2 linked regions of the Pseudobacteroides sp. genome follow. The protein of the gene in region 1 binds, or shares a complex with, the protein of each later gene. Links are inferred from orthologs where the notes say so. Each region holds a gene or a part of one and is shown in the gene's direction. Other genes may lie near its edges.

Region 1 (3,015 bases):
AAAGGCGTTCAGAAGGCAGTTGATAACGTTAACAACATAATAGCACCTGAAATTGAAGGTATGAACGTGTTTGACCAGGTAGCAATAGATAATGCCATGATTGCTTTGGACGGAACTCCTAACAAAGAAAAATTAGGAGCAAATGCTATTTTAGGAGTATCTATGGCTGCTGCAAAAGCTGCTGCTGAAGCTCTTGGATTAAGCCTTTACCAGTATATAGGCGGTGTAAATGCAAAGGTTCTTCCAGTTCCGATGATGAACATCATCAACGGTGGAAAACATGCTGACAACAGTGTTAACATTCAGGAATTTATGATAATGCCTGTTGGTGCTACAAGCTTCAAGCATGCTCTTCAAATGTGTGCGGAAGTATTCCACAACTTGAAAAAGGTATTAAGCGGCAAAGGTTACAGCACTGCAGTAGGTGATGAAGGCGGATTCGCACCTAACCTTAAGACTGACGAAGAGGCAATTCAAGTTATATTGGAAGCTGTTGAAAAAGCAGGATACAAGCCTGGAGCTGACTTCAGAATTGCTATAGATGCAGCTGCTACTGAAATGTATGAAGAAGCTAAGAAAAAGGGTCAGGAAGGAAGTTACTATTTCTGGAAAGCTGACATAATGAAGACTAAGGAAGAAATGGTCGCTTTCTGGTGTGATTTGGCAAATAAATACCCGATCATATCATTGGAAGACGGCGTTTCAGAGGAAGATTGGGAAGGTTGGAAGATGCTTACTGAAGCAATCGGTTCTAAGATTCAGTTGGTAGGGGACGATCTTTTTGTTACAAATACTGAAAGATTAAAGAGAGGAATCGACCTTGGAGTAGGAAATTCCATACTTATCAAAGTTAACCAGATCGGTACACTCACTGAGACTCTTGATGCTATCCAAATGGCAAACAGAGCAGGTTATACTGCAGTTGTATCACATAGATCAGGTGAAACTGAAGATGCTACAATTTCTGATATAGCTGTTGCTACAAACGCTGGTCAGATTAAGACCGGAGCTCCTTCAAGAACTGACCGTGTTGCAAAATACAACCAGTTATTAAGGATCGAAGAAGAACTTGCTGGTGTAAGCCAGTACCCAGGCCTTGATGCATGGTTCAATCTTAAGAATAAATAATAGCACATTAAAAAAGATGGTGTTGCAAATCTACTATTGAGTAATTTGCAGCACCTCATTTTAATTAAATTATATCAAAAACAATCCATATAATGCTTGTTTTTTGTTTTTATTTATGCTACAATGATAGTTGTCAATTTGCCATGGAGGTGTTTTGTAATGAGTGCAGTAAATATTATTGTGAATATATTTCATATATTGTTCGCCGTTTCGCTAATAGCGGTAGTTTTGTTACAATCAGGTAAGCAAGCGGGTTTATCCGGTTCTATAGCAGGTGGAGCCGAAACCTTTTTCGGTAAAAACAAAGGCAGAACAATAGATGCCTTGTTAAGTAAGTATACAACTGTTGCTGCGGTATTGTTTCTAGTTACCTCAATAGCTTTGGAGTTACTTATAAACAGATAATTGCAGAGTTTACACTGGTTATACAAGACAACTATCATTATTGGTAGTTGTTTTTATTATGTCTAGGAAATTTTCCATTTTCAAAGTATATTGATAAAAGCCAGGGGAACAATAAAAAATAAAAAATATTCGGAAGGGCTAGGTTATTGATGAGTGATATGAGACAGGACAGGAAAAAGAGAATAGTTTCCTTTATGAAGGAAGATGCTTATAAACCTCTTCTTTTTAAAGAACTTGTGGCGGTATTGGACGTTCCCAAGGATGATATTGCTGACTTTGAGAATGTTTTGACCGAGTTGGAACAGGAAGGTAAGATATATAAGACTCGCAGGGATAGATACGGTATACCTGAAAGAATGAGCCTTGTATCAGGGCGTTTGCAGGGAAGTGAGAAAGGGTTTGGTTTTGTGATACCTGATGAGGAAGATACCGATGATGTATTTATCCCTGCCCACTCATTGCATGGAGCTATGCATAACGATAGAGTAATTGCAAGAGTAAATAAGGGTACAGCTCCCGGTAAAAGGTCGGAGGGTGAGATACTGAAGGTATTAAAGAGGGCTAACACCAATGTTGTGGGTACATTTGAGAGCAGCAAGTATTTCGGCTTTGTTATACCAGATGATAAAAGGCTTGGTGCCGATATATTTATTCCAAAGGACGAGGTTAATGGTGCTCAGACAGGTCACAAGGTTGTAGTAGAGCTTATAAAATGGCCTGAGCAGAGAAGAAATGCTGAGGGTAGGATAATTGAAATTATCGGAGATAAGGATGAACCCGGTACAGATATCATTTCTATTATAAAATCACATAACCTTGTGCAGGAATTCAGCGAAGCGGCTTTAAGACAAGCGGAAGGAATAAGCGAGACGGTTCCTGAAGAGGCAATGAATGGGCGTAGGGACCTAAAGGGAATGAGGATGGTAACTATTGACGGGGAAGATGCAAAGGATTTGGATGATGCTGTTTCCGTGCAAAGGCTTCCGGATGGCAATTACAGGCTTGGAGTACATATAGCCGATGTAAGTTATTATGTTACTGAGAACTCACCATTAGATAAGGATGCTTTAAAGAGGGGAACCAGCGTTTATCTTGTAGACAGGGTAATACCCATGCTGCCTAAAAAGCTGTCAAATGGAATATGCAGTTTAAATCCTCAGGTTGACAGGCTTGCATTTACTGTAATGATGGATATTGACAAATTGGGCAGAATCATAAACCACGAAATTTTTGAGAGTGTTATTAATATAGATGAAAGAATGACTTATACAAATGTCTACAAAATTCTGGAAGAGAAGGATGAAGATCTATTACAAAGATATGATTATTTGTTGGATGACTTTAACCTTATGAAGGAATTGGCATTAATACTTAGAAAGAAGCGTTTTTCCAGAGGAGCCATAGACTTTGATTTTGATGAGGCAAAAATAATTCTAAATGATAAGGGAGAGCCTGTTGAAATCAAGAAATATGAATACACGG
Region 2 (3,007 bases), on another replicon or contig:
GTTTATCACAATTAAGGACGGTTGAAGAGGTAGCTAAGCTACGCGGTAAAACTGTCGAAGAAATACTAGGCTAGGAGGTAGCAAACATGGCTGGTAAGTTAAAAATTACGTTAGTAAGAAGCATAAACAAAGCTAAAGAAGACCAAGTTGCTACAGTAAAAGCTCTTGGCTTAAAGAAAATCAGAAGTGTAGTTGAACAAAAAGATAATCCTCAGATTAGAGGAATGGTTAATAAGGTTTCTCATCTTGTGGCAGTTGAAGAAATATAAGAGGAGGTGTAAGATATGAAACTTTTCGAATTAGTACCTTCACCAGGCTCAACGAAAGTAGCAATGAGAAAAGGTAGAGGTCCAGGTAGCGGTAATGGTAAAACAGCTGGAAAGGGTCATAAGGGTCAGAATGCACGTGCTGGCGGCGGAGTTAGACCTGGCTTTGAAGGCGGACAGATGCCATTATACAGAAGATTACCTAAGAGAGGCTTCAACAATAAGAACTTTGCTAAAGTTTATGCTGAAGTAAATGTATCTGATTTAAATGCTTTTGATAACGGAGCAACAGTTACATTAGAACTTTTGCAGGAAAGCGGTTTGGTTAAAAAGGTAAATGACGGTGTAGCTATATTAGGTAATGGAGATTTAACTAAAAAGCTTACTGTTCAAGCTGCTAAGTTTACAAAGAGTGCTTCTCAAAAGATAGAAGCTGCAGGGGGAAAGGTCGAGGTGGTATAATATGGGCATGTTGGAAATATTGAGAAATGCCTGGAAGATTCCCGATTTAAAAAGAAAGCTTATTTTTACAGTATGTCTTTTGCTTGTTTATAGAATCGGTTCCCATATACCTGTTCCGGGTTTGAATCCAGCTGAGTTCCAAAAGTTGGTTGAACAAGGCGGACAGCTTTTCGGGTTTTTTGATATAGTATCAGGCGGAGCTTTTAAGCTCGCAACGATATTTGCAATGAGTATTACACCATATATTAACTCGTCTATCATAATGCAGTTATTAACGGTCGCAATTCCAAAGCTTGAACAGCTAGCTAAGGAAGGCGAAGAAGGAAGAAAAATTATAGCACAATACACCAGATACGGAACCGTCTTATTAGGATTTATACAGGCTGTAGGTCTGTATTTTGGTATAAGAAGTGCGGTTGTTGATTCAGGTGTATTAAGCTTTATTACTATAACATTGACTTTTACAGCGGGTACTGCTTTCCTAATGTGGCTTGGTGAGCAGATTACAGAGCACGGTATAGGAAACGGAATTTCTTTAATAATTTTTGCTGGTATAGTATCAAATGGTCCATCTGCTTTAGCAGCACTTGTAAACATAATAAAAGCTGGGATGACAGAGGGAAATGTACTTTTTGCTATTATAAAAATAATTGCAATTGTCGCTATGTTCTTAGCGATGATAGCTGCGGTTGTTTGGGTTTCACAAGCTGAGAGAAGAATACCGGTTCAATATGCAAAAAGAGTAGTTGGAAGAAAAGTTTATGGTGGACAGAGCACACATATTCCGATAAAAGTAAATATGGCAGGTGTTATTCCCATAATATTTGCAATGTCTATTATGATGTTCCCATCACAAATAATAAGCTTTTTCTTTGCAAATGCAAACAATTGGTTTGTTAACTTCTTTAAAAACTCGCAAGGCAGTATCTGGTATGCTGTTGTATACTCGGTACTAATAATGTTCTTTACATTCTTCTATACCATGATTGTTTTCAATCCTGTTGAGTTAGCTAACAATATGAAAAAGAATGGTGGCTTTATACCAGGAATTAGACCTGGAAAGCCAACTTCCGATTATATTTCAAGAGTATTAAACAGAGTAACATGGTTTGGTGCGTTATTCCTTGCAGTGGTAACTGTTTTACCTATAGTTTTACAAAACGTATCAGGTTTATCAAATGTTTGGTTCGGAAGTACATCAGTCCTGATTTTGGTTGGTGTTGCTTTAGATACAATTAAGCAGATGGAGTCACAGATGCTTATGAGGCACTATAAAGGATTCCTTGAATAATATAATAGTGGTATCCCGTGATGTTTTTTTAGATGGAGGAATAAAACTATGAAATTAATTTTACTAGGGGCTCCTGGAGCAGGTAAGGGTACACAGGCAACTAAATTGTCACAAAAGTTAAGTATACCTCATATTTCTACAGGCGATATATTTAGAAACAATATTAAAAATTCTACTGAACTAGGGAAAAAAGCAAAAGAATACATTGATAAAGGTATGCTTGTACCTGATGAACTCACCATAAGCATTGTAAAAGACAGGCTTATGCAGGATGACTGTAAAAATGGTTTTATTCTGGATGGATTTCCAAGAACCATTCCTCAGGCGGAGTATCTGGAAAAAGCCCTCAATGAAATGGGCACAGATATAGATCATGTAGTAAATGTATCTGTTGCTGATGAGGAAATAATTAAAAGGATGTCTGGTAGAAGAGTCTGCACAAATTGCGGGGCAACATTCCATACTGTTTTCAATCCTACTAAGAAGGACGGCATATGTGATAATTGTAATGCATCTGTTATACAGAGGGATGACGATAAGGAAGAAACTGTAATTAGCAGACTTAAGACATACCATGAGCAAACAGAACCACTGATAGGCTTCTATTCTAAAAGAGGTAAGTTACTTACTGTAATTGGAAGAGAAGAAATTGAAGAAACATCAAAAGCTGTTATAAAGGTATTAGGTGTTTGACATATGAGCATGCAAAAATCTAAAACTGAAATAGAACTAATGAAAAAGTCAAGCGATATATTGGTCAACGCCCTCATAAGGATAAAAGAAGCAGTCAAGCCAGGTGTAACAACTTTAGAACTTGATAAGATTGCAGAAAATTATATCAGAAAATGTGGTGCAATACCTTCATTTTTAGGATATAAAGCACCCTTTAGAGGAGCAGTTGATTACCCGGGAAGCATATGTGCTTCAGTAAATGAAGAAGTTGTACATGGCATTCCCGGTTTAAGAGTTTTAAAAGATGGCGATATTA

Evidence for each region.
Region 2: the proteins of secG (region 1) and secY are in contact, whole or in part, in a crystal structure (PDB 5AWW), measured with the Thermus thermophilus proteins. The link is inferred for Pseudobacteroides sp. from one-to-one orthologs. Residues at the interface, in WP_223903268.1 of Thermus thermophilus: Tyr5, Ile9, Tyr12, Leu13, Ala16, Leu19, Val20, Val23, Leu24, Gln26, Glu27, Pro28, Gln30, Gly31, Ala32, Asp34, Leu35, Met36, Gly37, Gly38, Ser39, Ala40, Asp41, Leu42, Phe43, Ala45, Arg46, Val48, Tyr53, Thr56; in WP_096411648.1 of Thermus thermophilus: Leu14, Gln16, Arg17, Phe20, Ile34, Pro35, Pro37, Ile72, Arg108, Arg109, Asn112, Gln113, Arg116, Ile117, Ile120, Pro145, Gly146, Trp147, Phe152, Phe155, Val156, Val159, Thr160, Val162, Ala163, Gly164, Ala166, Leu167, Trp170, Glu173.

Annotation. Positions count from the first base shown.
Region 1 is NZ_DATCTU010000113.1:11,082-14,096, reverse strand. What follows is about bases 29-2,910. They hold secG (preprotein translocase subunit SecG), read left to right. Parts: upstream 29-1,287; coding sequence 1,288-1,533; downstream 1,534-2,910. Other genes in these bases: rnr (ribonuclease R), read left to right, coding at 1,683-2,910; eno (phosphopyruvate hydratase), read left to right, coding at 29-1,128. In the rest of the region: more of eno, read left to right, coding at 1-28; more of rnr, read left to right, coding at 2,911-3,015. UniProt on the Bacillus subtilis protein: Involved in protein export. Participates in an early event of protein translocation.
Region 2 is NZ_DATCTU010000041.1:24,528-27,534, reverse strand. What follows is about bases 1-2,874. They hold secY (preprotein translocase subunit SecY), read left to right. Parts: upstream 1-729; coding sequence 730-2,019; downstream 2,020-2,874. Other genes in these bases: map (type I methionyl aminopeptidase), read left to right, coding at 2,716-2,874; VIO64_RS07280 (adenylate kinase), read left to right, coding at 2,068-2,712; rplO (50S ribosomal protein L15), read left to right, coding at 285-728; rpmD (50S ribosomal protein L30), read left to right, coding at 87-269; rpsE (30S ribosomal protein S5), read left to right, coding at 1-74. Also shown: more of map, read left to right, coding at 2,875-3,007. UniProt on the Bacillus subtilis protein: The central subunit of the protein translocation channel SecYEG. Consists of two halves formed by TMs 1-5 and 6-10.